2 regions of the Streptomyces sp. NPDC001604 genome follow, and region 2 is predicted to be linked to the other one. Evidence: riboswitches for the same ligand, from Rfam matches in the RefSeq annotation. Region 2 holds a riboswitch; the other holds the start of a gene.
The links. A riboswitch is a leader RNA that binds a small molecule or an ion and turns the genes downstream of it on or off. The one in region 2 is predicted to bind glycine.

Region 1 (7,387 bases), on a different contig from region 2:
TCGGGTGGTTCGGCAGATACGGCGCCAGGTGCGCCCGTACGCCGACCGGGCCGACGCCGGGCCCGCCGCCGCCGTGCGGGATGCAGAAGGTCTTGTGCAGGTTGAGGTGCGAGACGTCACCGCCGAAGTGCCCGGGCTTGGCGAGCCCCACCAGGGCGTTGAGGTTGGCGCCGTCGACGTACACCTGTCCGCCGGCCTCGTGGACCTGCGCGCAGATGTCGGCGACATGCTCCTCGAACACACCGTGCGTGGAGGGGTACGTGATCATCAGCACCGCCAGCTCGTCGCGGTACTGCTCGATCTTCGCCCGCAGGTCCTCGACGTCGATCTCGCCGTCCTCGGCGGTCTTCACGACGACGACCTTCATCCCGGCCATCACGGCGCTGGCGGCGTTCGTACCGTGCGCGGACGACGGAATCAAACACACGGTCCGCTGCTCGTCCCCGTTGGCCCGGTGATAGCCGCGTACGGCGAGGAGTCCGGCCAGCTCGCCCTGCGATCCCGCGTTGGGCTGCAGGGACACCTTGTCGTACCCGGTGACCTCGGCGAGCCGCTCCTCCAGCTCACGGATGAGGGTGAGGTAGCCCTGCGCCTGCTCGGCGGGCGCAAAGGGGTGCAGCTGCCCGAACTCGGGCCAGGTGACCGGCTCCATCTCGGTGGTCGCGTTGAGCTTCATGGTGCAGGAGCCCAGCGGGATCATGCCCCGGTCGAGCGCGTAGTCGCGGTCGGCGAGCCGCCGCAGGTAGCGCAGCATCGCGGTCTCGGAGCGGTGCTCCTGGAAGACCGGGTGGGTGAGGTAGTCGTCGGTGCGCAGCAGTCCTGCGGGCAGGGAGTCCTCGGTCGCCGCGTCCAGCGCCTCGATGTCACCCTCGACCCCGAACGCGCTCCACACGGCGCCCACCTGCGCCCGCGCGGTGGTCTCGTCGCAGGCGATCGACACGTGGTCGGCGTCGACCAGGTGAAGGTTGACCCCGTTCTCCCGCGCGGCGGTCACCACCTCGGTGGCGCGGCCCGGCACCCGCACGGTGAGCGTGTCGAAGTAGGAGCCGTGCACGACCTCGACACCACCGGCCCGAAGGCCCGCGGCAAGGATCGTGGCGTACCGGTGGGTGCGCCGCGCGATCGCCTTGAGCCCGTCCGGCCCGTGGTACACCGCGTACATCCCCGCCATGACGGCGAGCAGCACCTGGGCCGTGCAGATGTTGCTGGTGGCCTTCTCCCGCCGGATGTGCTGCTCGCGCGTCTGCAGCGCGAGCCGGTAGGCCTTGTGCCCGTCCGCATCCACGGAGACGCCCACCAGCCGGCCGGGCAGGCTGCGTGCGAACTTCTCGTGCACCGCCATGTAGCCCGCGTGCGGCCCGCCGAAGCCCATCGGCACACCGAAGCGCTGCGTGGTCCCGACCGCGATGTCCGCGCCGAGCTCCCCGGGCGACTTCAGCAGCGTCAGCGCCAGCAGATCGGCGGCGACCGTGACGAGCGCACCGAGTTCGTGCGCCTGGTCGATGAGCGGCTTGAGATCGCGTACGACGCCGGAGGCGCCGGGGTACTGGACGAGCACGCCGTTGATCTCACGCCCGGCGACCTCGGCCGGAATGCCGTCGCTGAGGTCGGCGACCACGACCTCCACACCGGTCGGCTCAGCGCGGGTCTCGATCACGGCGATGGTCTGCGGCAGCACGTCCGAGTCGATCAGGAACAGGCCCTTCTTGTTCCTGCCCATGCGCCGGGACAGCGCCATGGCCTCGGCGGCGGCCGTCCCCTCGTCGAGCAGCGAGGCACCGGAGGTGGGCAGCCCGGTCAGGTCGGCGACCATCGTCTGGAAATTGAGCAGGGCCTCGAGCCGCCCCTGCGAGATCTCGGGCTGGTAGGGCGTGTAGGCCGTGTACCAGGCGGGATTCTCCATCACATTGCGCAGGATGACCGGCGGGGTGAAGGTCCCGTAGTACCCGAGCCCGATCATGGAGTCGAGCACCTGGTTCCGGTCGGCGAGCGACCGCAGCTCGGCCAGCACCTCGGCCTCGGTACGCGCACCCGGCAGCTCCAGCGCATCCGAGTTCTTGATCACATCGGGCACCGCGGCGGCGGTCAGCTCGTCCAGCGAGCCGTATCCGACGTGCGCGAGCATCTTCGCCCGCGCCTCGTGATCAGGCCCTATATGGCGCTGCTCGAACGGGATTCCCTGTTCGAGCTCGGCGAGCGGAATGCGATGGGCGGTCATTGCGGAGGCCTCCTGGTCTGACACGACCTTCGAGGGGCACCACGGCACGGGTACCCGGACGGCCTCCCCCTCTGTCATCTCAACCTGAGAGCTTCACCGGAACACCCGAGGGCGCCCGGCTTTCACCGTCGGTGAGAGCGGAAGCCATCGACACCCGCCCTGCTTTCCAGAGTGACCTCGTCCGCGCGGTACGTGAGCCTGAGAGATTCCGGGGAGGATTTGCTCCTTCGGCGCCTCCGATGATGTCTGGAGGACTCTCCCGCACGGGGTCAGCAGCCGCTGTCAGCGTACCAGCGCGCACACCATCCGATCCTTCGAGTGGCCGTCATCACCAATCTGCTCTTTCGTAGTGCTTACGGATGAGTTGCGACCAAGTGGAGGGCCCGTGCAGACCGACATCGATCCGCGCAACCTGATCGGCCGCAAGGCGTTCGACCGCAACGGCACCAAGCTCGGCACCATCGACGAGGTCTACCTCGACGATGCGACCGGCGTGCCGGAGTGGGCGGCCATACGCACCGGCCTGTTCTCCCGCGACGCCTTCGTCCCCCTGGAACCCAGCGAACTGATCGAAGGCACCCTCCACGTCCCCTTCGACCGCTCCCTCATCAAGGACGCCCCCGACTTCGGCGTCGGCCGCCACCTCTCCCCCGAACAGGAGCTCCAGCTCTACCACCACTACGGCCTGGACATCCCCGCGCCTGGCTCCTTCCCCGACCACGACTTCGGCAAGCTGGCGGGCACGGAGGACGCGGACGCCTAGACCTACCGCAAGCCGTAGTTCCCCGCAGCCGACCCGCTCCGGCCGACAGGCCCTGGACGAACCGCCCCACCGTACCCGGCCCCCGCGCTGACCAGCGCCCTTCCAGTCAGGCACCGACCCCGTGCACGGAGGCCCCGGGTCTCCCCGGCACCAACGGCAACGGGTCCGCCGGCTCCAGCTCAGGGTCGTCCGTGCGAAACGTCCGCACGCGCCCCGGCTCCGAATCCGGCGTCTCGAACCGCACGGTCACCCGCCCGAGCCCGCTTCCCTGCACCCACCCGTGCCCGAACTCGGCATGCCGCACATCGTGCCCGGCGGGCCACCGCCGTTCGACAGCCACCTTCTGCTCCTCTGCGGGCTCCTCATCCGCTTCGTCCACCGGATGTTCCGCACCGTCCCCCGCGGCCTGCGCGAACAGATCCTCCTGCGTGTAGTCGGCCAGCCCGCTCACCCCGACCCCCAGCAGCCGCACACCTCCCGTCGTGTCCACCGAGTCCAGCAGCCGCGCGGCAGCCTCCCGCACGACCGCCGGATCGTCCGTGGGCCCGCGCAGCGTCTCGGAACGAGTCAGCGTCGAGAAGTCGTAGCGCCGCACCTTCAGCACGATGGTCCGCCCCGAAAGACCCGCACCTCGCAGCCGCCGCACGCACCGGTCGGCCAGCCGCTGCACCTCCAGCCCCACCCTCACCCGGTCGTGGATGTCCACGTCGTACGTGTCCTCGACCGATACCGACTTGGCCTCCCGCTCGGCCACCACGGGCCGGTCGTCGTGCGCCAGCGCCATGGCGTACAACGCATGTCCATGGGCCTTGCCCAGCAGCCGGACGAGCTCGTCCTCACCGGCCTCGGCGATCTCGTCGACCGTGGTGATGCCGGCCCGCCGCAGATGGTCCCCCGTGGCCGGCCCCACCCCCGGCAGCATCCGCACCGACATCGGTCCGAGCTTGGCCCGCTCGGTCCCGGGCTCGACCAGCACCAGCCCGTTCGGCTTGGCCTCCTCGGAGGCGATCTTCGCGAGCATCTTGCAGGCGGCGAGGCCCACGGACCCGGTGAGGCCCGTATCCGCCCGTATGTCGGCGCGCAGCTTCTCCCCCACCAGCCGCGCCGACGCCGCGTCCCAGGCCGCCTCCCCGGCCTCCAGGTCCACAAAGGCCTCATCGAGGCTCAGGGGCTCCACCAGCGGCGACAGCGAGTGCAGCAGCCCCATGACCTGCTCGCTGATCGACCGGTAGAACCCGAAGCGCGGCACCAGATACGCGGCGTTCGGTGCCAGCCGACGCGCCTGTGCCATCGGCATCGCCGACCGCACTCCGAAGACCCGCGCCTCGTACGAAGCGGTGGCGACCACCCCGCGCGGCCCGAGCCCACCCACGATCACGGCCTTCCCACGCAGACTCGGCTTGGATGCCTGCTCCGCCGAGGCGTAGAAGGCATCCATGTCGAGATGCAGGATCGTGGGCGCGTTTCTCACATCTCCGATGCTGCCCTACGCCACTGACAATGCCGCCCCACGACCGCCGAAGGTCTGGGAGAGGCCGCAGAGAACGCGGTCAGACCGCCCGGTTCCGCCGTCGTGCCAGCTCGTCCGCCGGGTTGTGCCCGACCAGGGTCTCACCGGTGTCGATCCGCTCACCGTGCAGCTGCGAGAGCGCACTGTCGACGTCCCGCCACACCACACCGACGGCGATCCCGAAGATCCCCTGGCCGCCCTGGAGCAGCGCATGGACCTCGTCGGGCGAGGTGCACTCGTAGACCGTGGCGCCGTCGCTCATCAGCGTCATGCGCTCCAGGTCCCGGAAGCCGCGCTCACGCAGGTGCGTCACCGCGGTACGGATGTTCTGCAGCGACACCCCGGTGTCCAGGAACCGCTTGACGATCTTCAGGACGACGACGTCCCGGAAGCTGTACAGCCGCTGCGTGCCCGACCCGTAGGCGGGCCGCACGCTCGGCTCGACGAGCCCGGTACGGGCCCAGTAGTCCAGTTGCCGGTAGGTGATGCCGGCGGCCGCACAGGCCGTCGGGCCGCGATAGCCGATCTGCTCGGACGCCATGGACGCCGCCCCTCCGCTGCTCGGCACGGCCGCCGGTCGCTGCGGAGCGTGATCGGCCGCGCTGCCGGGATGGGGGTCCCCCCAACTCGAACGAAGTTGAGAGCTCGGGGGAGGGTACGGACCGCTCTCCCCGAAACTGCGTCCGGGGCCACCCCCAGCCGTACCGTCGCCGCTGCTTCTCACGCCGACCTCCGTCCTTGACCTGCCATCTCGACGGTAGGCAGTCACCAGGGGTGCGTCAACGATCGCCACACTCGGCACGCCGAGTGATAATCACCCTAAGAGTGGTTTCCCGCACCCCACCGCGGGGAAAGGCTAGCCGAATGCGCTCGGAGGGGACCGCAGGACGCTCTCACTCGCCGTTGGCACTTGCCGGCGTTCGAGTCTCACTGGCTGCTTGTCCCGAAGTCCTCCGGCGAGATCTGGTCGAGGAACTCGCGGAACTTCTCCACCTCGTCCTCCTGCTCATCCGGGATCGCGATGCCTGCGTCGTCGAGCACACCGTCGCTGCCGTAGATCGGCGTTCCGGTGCGCAGGGCCAGCGCTATGGCGTCGGACGGACGGGCACTGACTTCGACCCCGCTGGCGAAGACCAGCTCCGCGTAGAAGACGCCCTCCCGCAGATCCGTGATGCGCACTTCGGTCAGCTCCTGACCGACGGCCTCCAGCACGTCCTTGAACAGGTCGTGGGTCAGCGGTCGTGCGGGGGCCATGCCCTGCTGGGCGAAGGCAATGGCAGTCGCCTCCCCCGGCCCGATCCAGATGGGGAGGTAACGGTCGCCTCCCACTTCACGCAGGAGCACGATCGGTTGGTTGGAGGGCATTTCGACCCGGACACCTACGACATCGAGCTCGTTCACACAGCAACCCTAGGACCTGCCCGGGACGTTTGGGTAGTCGAGCCGGGAACGGGGGGCCGATCCGGCCTCCGCAAAGTGCCGGACTCAGGGCAGTCGCACACCGAGAGCGATCTGTACGAGGGCGGCGTGCAGCCTCACCGTGAGCGCCGCCAGCTCCTTCGTACGCGCCTCGGCATGCGCCCTGGTCTGCGGATTACGGTGGCGCTTCAGCGGGGCCACCACCTGGTCCACCAGCCCGGCCTCACGCTCGGCGGCGGCCTTCATGGCCCTGAGGTGCCGCGGTTCGATCCCGAACTGCCCGAGTTCCAGAACGAGCGACGCCACCGTCACCGTCTCCGCGTCGTACGCCCCGTCCGGCAGCGGCGCGACCAGGCCGTACGACTCCCACTCCTCGAGTTCCTGCTCGCCGATCCCGGCGGCCGCGAGCAGCTCGGCCCGCCCGATCCGAGCCGCGGTGGGCCCCTCGGGCGCTTCGAGGAGGGACTCGCCGTCCCGCTGGCGTCCCACCACGGGCAGCGGGACCGCCTCACCGCGCTCCATGGCGTCCAGATGCTCCCGGATCACCTTGAGGGGCAGATAGTGATCCCGCTGCATCCTCAGCACATGGCCGAGTCGCTCGACGTCGTCCGCGCTGAACTTGCGATACCCCGACGGGGTGCGCTGCGGCTCGATGAGCCCCTCAGACTCCAGGAAACGGATCTTGGAGATGGTGACTTCGGGGAACTCGTCGCGCAGCACGTTCAGCACCGTGCCGATGCTCATCAGACCGCTGTCCGGGCCGGCGGTGCCGTGCCCGGCACCGCCGCTCGGTGTTCGAAGCATGGACATTCCCTTGGGGTCCCCCCGGACGGGGTCTGGGGGAATGGTCAGTAGCCCCGCTGGCTTGCGTAGAAGACCAGCCGGTACTTTCCGATCTGCACCTCGTCACCGTTGTTCAGGGCGACCTGGTCGATCCGCTCGCGGTTGACGTACGTGCCGTTCAGACTGCCCACGTCGGCCACCGTGAACGAGCCGTCCGCACCACGGCGGAACTCCACGTGCCGCCGCGAGACCGTCACGTCGTCCAGGAAGATGTCGCTCTGCGGATGACGCCCGGCCGTGGTCAGGTCACCGTCCAGCAGGAAGCGGCTGCCCGAGTTCGGCCCGCGGCGCACGACCAGAAGCGCGGAGCCCAGCGGCAGCGCGTCGACGGCCGCCTGGGCCTCGGGAGAGAGCGCCGGCATCTGCGTCTGACCGGTGACCTCGGCGTCGTAGGCCTCGATGCCGGAAATCGAGATCGTCGACGTCGTCTCGGACGGCCGCTCGGCCGCGCCTCCGGCCCGCAGCGGGGCGCCACAGTTGGAGCAGAAGCGGCTGTTCTCCGCGTTGCGGTTACCGCACCTCGTACACACCAGGGCCGACATAGGGGAAAACCCTCCACCCGTACTTGAGGTTGACGGTTGCCCGAAACCTATGCCGCCGGACTGCGCAGGGTCAACAGACGGCGCGCCCTGAC
Region 2 (7,387 bases):
GGAAGTCGATCGGGTCGTCCTGCCAGTCCGGCTCGAAGAGCTTGACGCGGCCGCCGGAGGCGGGGCCGTCCAGCGGGGTGCGGCCCACGCGGCAGAGTTCGGCGACGGCGGGCGGCGGGAGCGGGATGCCGACCACGCCGTCCGGGTTCACGGCGAGGCCGACCTGCGGGGGCAGTCCGCGGGCGAACTCGACGGCCGGGGCGATCGTGTACGACATGTGGGAGCCGACCACCTGCCGGAACTGCTCCTCGGAGCTGAAGACCGGCACATAGGCCTGGCCCTCGATCTCCAGCGTGGGCAGGTCGAGGGGGCCGCTGTTCAGGTCGCCGCCGTTCGGCAGCGGCACCCAGACGAAGCTGCGGCCGAGCACCTCGAGGATCCGGCCGCCCGCCGAGGGTATGCCGAGGGAGGCCGACAGCACCTCCTCCAGCTCGTTGCCGGGCCATCCGCCGTGCGGATGGGGGTGCGCCTGCAAGGGAAAGTCCGCGGGGAGATCCGCTGCGAAGTCCATCTGTGTCCGACCGCCTGCTGAGAACCACTGCTGTGGCTGGAAAGGCTAGCGGGTGGGAGGGACAAAGGGGTTGGGCCGTGCGTCACCCCGTGAAACCGATCCTGCGCAGGACGTCCGCGGCGTCCCGGTCCAGCAGCACCGCCGAGCCGACGCCCTCGGGCAGGTCGCCCCGCTCGACCGCGCGGATCAGCCGGGCCGCCGCGGTGCGGTGCCGCAGGAAGGCGTAGCGCGAGACGCCACGGCCGCGCTCCCGCTGGCCCTCCAGTGCCGTGCCGGGCGTGACGTCGAGCAGCAGCAGATGCAGGGTGCCGCCGCGGCGCCGGCCCTCCCGGGCCAGCCAGCCGCGCACCCAGGCCTGCGTACCGCAGTCGTGCACGACGACCCCTTCGCCGCTGCGCAGGGCGCGGCGCAGTCCGGCGTAGTGGGCGAGGCGGACGAGGGGACGGTAGAGCGCGTAGGGCAGGAAGCGGGGCGTGCGGGCCTCCCAGCGGTCCCGGGCGTCCTGGGAGTCGATGCGGAGGCCGCGGACAGCGCGCTCCATCAGCGTGGACTTGCCGCTGCCGGGCAGGCCGGTGACCACCACCAGGTCACGGGGGCCGAAGAGCAGGGCGTGCGGGCTGTGCCCCGAGCGGTCGCGCAGATCGCGGACCACGGGTGCGGGGCAGGCACCGCACACGTCCTTGGCCGGGGCCGCGGGCTGTTTGGGCAGCGCGACGGCCGAGGTCGTGGCGTACACCGTGGTCCTGTTCACCGTGATCGTCCTTCCTGGGGGTCAGGAAAGCTTCTCCCCACTCTTTGTAAAGGGAAGGTAATGCACGGCGTCTCGCGGGTGTGTTCGGTTCCGGCCACAGCCCCGTCACAAAGAGGAGGGGCACAGAGGAGGTGCCACGGAGGAGGGGGCGCGTGCAATGATGTGCGCGCAACTGCATACCGGCCGTTTGAATCCGCGCGGGAGAGTCCCGGCAGCAGAGTCTGCCGGGCGCCGAAGGAGCAAGTCCCTCCCTTGAATCTCTCAGGCCCCGTTACCGCGCGGGCGAGGCACATCTGAAAAGCGGGCCACCGGATCCGGTGGCCCCACCCAAGGTGCAAGCCATGACTTCATGGCGAACCTCTCAGGTTCCGATGACAGATGGGGAGGAACGACCTCGCCCGTCATGCACTCTGCCTGGGAGACGACCGTCCGATGAGCAGCACCGAACCCCGTCACACCGCGCTCGATGCCCTGCATCGTTCGCTCGGCGCGACGATGACCGACTTCGCCGGCTGGGACATGCCCCTGCGCTACGGCTCCGAGCGCGACGAGCACCTCGCCGTGCGGACGAAGGCCGGGCTCTTCGATCTCTCCCACATGGGCGAGATCACCGTCACCGGCCCGCAGGCCGCCCAGCTCCTGAACTTCGCGCTGGTCGGCAACATCGCCTCCGTCGGCGTCGGCCGCGCCCGCTACACGATGATCTGCCGGGCCGACGGCGGCATCCTCGACGACCTGATCGTCTACCGGCTCGGCGAGACCGAGTACATGGTGGTGGCCAACGCCTCCAACGCCCAGGTGGTGCTGGACGCGCTCGTTGAGCGCTCGGCCGGCTTCGACGCCGAGGTGCGCGACGACCGGGACAACTACGCGCTGATCGCCGTGCAGGGCCCCGAGTCCCCCGGCATCCTGAAGTCGCTCACCGACGCCGACCTCGACGGCCTGAAGTACTACGCCGGCCTGCCCGGCACCGTCGCCGGCGTCCCCGCCCTCATCGCGCGCACCGGCTACACCGGCGAGGACGGCTTCGAGCTGTTCGTCGCCCCCGCTGACGCCGAGAAGCTGTGGCAGGCGCTGACCGACGCCGGAGCATCGGTCGGCCTGGTGCCCTGCGGGCTGTCCTGCCGGGACACCCTGCGCCTGGAGGCGGGCATGCCGCTGTACGGGCATGAACTGTCCACCTCGCTCACGCCGTTCGACGCCGGGCTCGGCCGGGTGGTGAAGTTCGAGAAGGAGGGCGACTTCGTGGGGCGCGAGGCGCTCCAGGAGGCGGCCGCCAGGGCTGCGGAGAACCCGCCGCGCGTCCTCGTCGGCCTGGTCGCCGAGGGCCGTCGGGTCCCGCGCGCCGGGTACGCCGTCGTCGCGGGCGGCGAGGTGATCGGCGAGGTCACCTCCGGAGCCCCCTCCCCCACGCTGGGCAAGCCGATCGCGATGGCGTACGTCGACGCGGCGCATGCGGCGCCGGGCACCGAGGGTGTCGGCGTGGACATCCGGGGCAGTCACGAGCCGTACGAGGTCGTGGCGCTGCCGTTCTACAAGCGGCAGAAGTAGACACTGACTGAGACTGGGCGAGGGGGGCTCCGTCCCCGGACGTGACCCCCTGCACATTTTCGCTGCTCACACGCTTTTCCCGCAGTCCCCCCTTCATCAGCACTCCACCGCGTACAGGAGAATTCAGGCCATGAGCAACCCCCAGCAGCTGCGTTACAGCAAGGAGCACGAGTGGCTGTCGGCCGCCGAGGACGGCGTCTCGACGGTCGGCATCACCGAGTTCGCGGCCAACGCGCTCGGCGATGTCGTCTACGCCCAGCTTCCCGAGGTGGGCTCCGCCGTGACCGCGGGCGAGACCTGCGGCGAGCTGGAGTCGACCAAGTCGGTCAGCGACCTGTACTCCCCCGTCACCGGTGAGGTCACCGAGATCAACGAGGACGTGGTGAACGACCCGTCCCTGGTCAACTCGGCGCCCTTCGAGGGCGGTTGGCTCTTCAAGGTCCGTGTCACGGAGGAGCCGGCCGATCTGCTCTCCGCCGACGAGTACACCGCCCAGAACGCCGGCTGAGGAGCCGTAGACGCATGTCCGTACTGAACACGCCCCTGCATGAGCTCGACCCGGACATCGCCGCCGCGGTCGACGCCGAGCTGCACCGCCAGCAGTCCACCCTCGAGATGATCGCCTCGGAGAACTTCGCGCCGCTGGCGGTGATGGAGGCCCAGGGCTCGGTCCTGACCAACAAGTACGCCGAGGGCTACCCCGGCCGGCGCTACTACGGCGGCTGCGAGCACGTCGATGTCGCCGAGCAGATCGCCATCGACCGGGTCAAGGAGCTGTTCGGCGCCGAGTACGCCAACGTGCAGCCGCACTCGGGTGCCTCCGCCAACCAGGCCGCGCTGTTCGCGCTGGCCCAGCCCGGCGACACCATCCTGGGCCTGGACCTGGCGCACGGCGGCCATCTCACCCACGGGATGCGGCTGAACTTCTCCGGCAAGCAGTTCAACGTGGTCGCGTACCACGTGGACGACTCCGGCCTGGTCGACATGGCCGAGCTGGAGCGGCTGGCCAAGGAGCACCGCCCGAAGGTGATCATCGCGGGCTGGTCGGCGTATCCGCGTCAGCTGGACTTCGCGGAGTTCCGGCGGATCGCCGACGAGGTCGGGGCGTACCTGTGGGTGGACATGGCGCACTTCGCGGGCCTGGTCGCGGCCGGGCTGCACCCCAACCCGGTGCCGTACGCGGATGTCGTCACCTCCACCACGCACAAGACGCTGGGCGGCCCGCGCGGCGGCATCATCCTCGCCAAGCAGGACTTCGCGAAGAAGCTGAACTCCTCGGTCTTCCCGGGCTTCCAGGGCGGTCCGCTGGAGCATGTGATCGCGGCGAAGGCGGTCTCCTTCAAGGTCGCCGCAAGCGAGGAGTTCAAGGAGCGGCAGCGGCGTACGGTGGAGGGTGCGCGCATCCTCGCCGAGCGGCTGACCGCGGACGACGCCCGCGAGGTGGGGGTGAACGTGCTGTCCGGCGGCACGGACGTGCACCTGATCCTGGTCGACCTGCGCCACTCCGAGCTGGACGGGCAGCAGGCCGAGGACCGTCTCCACGAGGTCGGCATCACGGTCAACCGCAACGCCGTCCCCAACGACCCGCGCCCGCCGATGGTGACCTCGGGTCTGCGGATCGGCACCCCGGCGCTGGCCACCCGCGGCTTCACCGCCGAGGACTTCGCCGAGGTCGCGGACGTCATCGCCGAGGCGCTGAAGCCGTCGTACGACGTCGAGGCGCTCAAGGCCCGGGTCAAGGCGCTTGCCGACAAGCACCCGCTGTACCCCGGTCTGAACAAGTAGTTCCCCGGTGGGGGCACCCGACGACGTGTGCCCCCACCCTTTTCGGAGGAGTTCCCGTGGCCATCTCGGTCTTCGACCTGTTCTCGATCGGCATAGGCCCGTCGAGCTCCCACACGGTGGGACCGATGCGCGCGGCCCGCATGTTCGCGCGACGTCTGCGGGGCGAGGAGCTGCTGGGCTCCGTCGCGTCCGTACGATCCGAGCTGTACGGCTCCCTGGGCGCGACCGGCCACGGCCACGGCACCCCCAAGGCGGTGCTGCTCGGCCTGGAGGGCGCCTCGCCGCGGACGGTGGACGTGGAGACGGCGGACGAGCGGGTCGCGGAGATCAAGTCGTCCAGCCGGATCCGGCTCCTCGGCGAGCACGAGATCCCGTTCTCCTTCGACGACGACCTGAAGCTGCACCGCCGCAAGGCCCTGCCGTACCACGCGAACGGCATGACCCTGTGGGCGTTCGACGCCTCGGGTACGGAGCTGCTGTCGAAGACGTACTACTCGGTGGGCGGCGGCTTCGTCGTCGACGAGGACGCGGTCGGCCAGGACCGCATCAAGCTGGACGACACGGTGCTGAAGTACCCCTTCCGCACGGGCGACGAGCTGCTGCGCCTGACGAAGGAGACGGGTCTGTCCATCTCCGCCCTGATGCTGGAGAACGAGCGGGCCTGGCGTACCGAGGACGAGATCCGCTCGGGGCTCCTCGACATCTGGCGGGTGATGCAGGCGTGCGTGTCCCGCGGCATGTCCCGCGAGGGCATCCTGCCGGGCGGTCTGAAGGTGCGGCGCCGGGCCGCCGTCTCCGCCCGTCAACTGCGCGCCGAGGGCGACCCGTTGGCGCACGCCATGGAGTGGATCACGCTCTACGCGATGGCGGTGAACGAGGAGAACGCGGCGGGCGGCCGCGTGGTCACCGCCCCCACCAACGGCGCCGCGGGCATCATCCCGGCCGTCCTGCACTACTACATCAACTTCGTGCCGGGCGCCGACGAGGACGGAGTCGTCCGCTTCCTGCTGGCCGCGGGCGCGATCGGCATGCTCTTCAAGGAGAACGCCTCCATCTCCGGCGCCGAGGTCGGCTGCCAGGGCGAGGTCGGCTCCGCCTGCTCGATGGCGGCGGGCGCGCTGGCGGAGGTGCTCGGCGGCTCCCCCGAACAGGTCGAGAACGCCGCGGAGATCGGCATGGAACACAACCTCGGCCTCACCTGCGACCCGGTCGGCGGCCTGGTCCAGATCCCGTGCATCGAGCGCAACGGCATGGCCGCGGTGAAGGCGGTCACGGCGGCGAAGATGGCGATGCGCGGCGACGGCTCCCACAAGGTGTCCCTGGACAAGGTCATCAAGACGATGAAGGACACCGGCGCGGACATGAGCGTGAAGTACAAGGAGACGGCCCGGGGCGGGCTCGCGGTGAACATCATCGAGTGCTAGGGCCTGTCACACCGTCCGGACGAAGGTTCCGCCGGCTTCGAGTGCGATCGGCGGCCCCGGTGATGCCCATGACGAGGGTGCGCAGGAGGGCCGCGGGGCCGACGTAGGCGTAGGCGTAGGCGTAGGCGTAGGCAGTGTGGCCGGGTTTGCCGCCGGGCACGACCTGTGTCGCCGGGCCGGGTGTCGGGCCGATGATCAACGCTGTCCGGCCAGTTTGCTGAACTCCGTTTTGCCGACCGGAGTTGACGTTTTGCACGTCGTTTCCACATCCGGAACGGATCACCCGTGCAAAGGTGGGGATGAATCAACCGCTGTCCCCCCACCGGCACTTCAGGGAGTCCTCCATGCTGCGCGGTATCGACGTAAGCGCCTACCAGCCCTCCTCGTACAGCACGGACGGCCTCTCCTTCGCCTTCATCAAGGCGACGGAAGGCCGCTCGTACATCAACCCGAGAGTCAGCGCCCAGGCGCGACACGGTCGCGAGGCCGGCCTCGTCATCGGCTTCTACCACTTCCTCTGGCCGGGCCATCTCCAGGCCCAGGCGGAGTACTTCGTCGAGCGCGCCCCCTCGAAGGTGGGCGACATCCTCGCCGTGGACTGGGAGCGGACCAGCGCCGGGACCCATGCGAGCAACGCGGAGAAGGACCAGTTCCTCCGCAAGGTCAAGGAGCTGCGGCCGAACCACCGGGTCATCCTCTACACCAACCAGGATTTCTGGCTGAACGTCGACACCACCTCGTACGCCGGCGACGGCCTCTGGATCGCCGACTACGTCACGGCGGGCAAGCCCCGCATCAAGGCCAAGTGGCGCTTCCACCAGTACACCAGCGAGCCGCACGACAAGGACGTCGCGAACTTCGCCGACAAGGCCGCCCTGAAGGAGTGGGCCTCGGGTGGGTGACGGGCCCGCGCCCGCCGTTACGCCCTGAAGTCCGCCGGACGTTCCCGAGGTGCCTCCGCCAGTGCCTTGGTCACCTCGTCCACGCCCGCGCGCAGCCCGTAGACCGGGGTGCCCGGCTGCTGGCGCCAGGAGTCGGCGAGGGTGCCCGTGTCGACCGTGTCGAAGCCGAGTTCGTCGATCAGGTTCCTGACCAGGCGCTTAGCGGCCTCGTCGTCGCCCGCGACCGGGAGCGCCTGCCGCTCGGGGTCGCCCGCGGGGCGCGGGCGATCCAGGATGTCCTGGGCGTAGGTGCCGTTGAACGCCTTGATGACGGTGTGGCCGATCTGCTGTGCCGTCCAGGCGCTCTCCGTGAGGCCCTCGTCCTCGATCGCCGCGATCCTGCCGTCCCGCTGCCGGGGGTAGTAGTTGCCGGTGTCGATCACGGCGACGTTCTCGGCCGCGCCGTCCAGGAGGCCCGTCGGCA

Region 1: linked by a shared signal. The riboswitch ahead of gcvP (aminomethyl-transferring glycine dehydrogenase) and the one ahead of gcvT (glycine cleavage system aminomethyltransferase GcvT) in region 2 are both predicted to bind glycine.

What each region holds. Positions count from the first base shown of each region.
Region 1 is NZ_JBIAUY010000012.1:5,994-13,380, reverse strand. It holds gene gcvP (aminomethyl-transferring glycine dehydrogenase) at 1-2,218, opposite strand, end outside; glycine riboswitch at 2,395-2,490, opposite strand; gene ACFY1E_RS28580 (PRC-barrel domain-containing protein) at 2,604-2,981, shown strand; gene ACFY1E_RS28575 (DNA polymerase IV) at 3,088-4,452, opposite strand; gene ACFY1E_RS28570 (MerR family transcriptional regulator) at 4,532-5,215, opposite strand; gene ACFY1E_RS28565 (bifunctional nuclease family protein) at 5,419-5,892, opposite strand; gene ACFY1E_RS28560 (MerR family transcriptional regulator) at 5,977-6,714, opposite strand; gene ACFY1E_RS28555 (FHA domain-containing protein) at 6,759-7,387, opposite strand, start outside.
Region 2 is NZ_JBIAUY010000008.1:330,135-337,521, forward strand. It holds gene ACFY1E_RS23940 (enhanced serine sensitivity protein SseB) at 1-511, opposite strand, end outside; gene ACFY1E_RS23945 (AAA family ATPase) at 594-1,262, opposite strand; glycine riboswitch at 1,451-1,549, shown strand; gene gcvT (glycine cleavage system aminomethyltransferase GcvT) at 1,695-2,813, shown strand; gene gcvH (glycine cleavage system protein GcvH) at 2,944-3,321, shown strand; gene glyA (serine hydroxymethyltransferase) at 3,336-4,598, shown strand; gene ACFY1E_RS23965 (L-serine ammonia-lyase) at 4,655-6,022, shown strand; gene ACFY1E_RS23970 (GH25 family lysozyme) at 6,367-6,924, shown strand; gene ACFY1E_RS23975 (NADPH-dependent F420 reductase) at 6,942-7,387, opposite strand, start outside.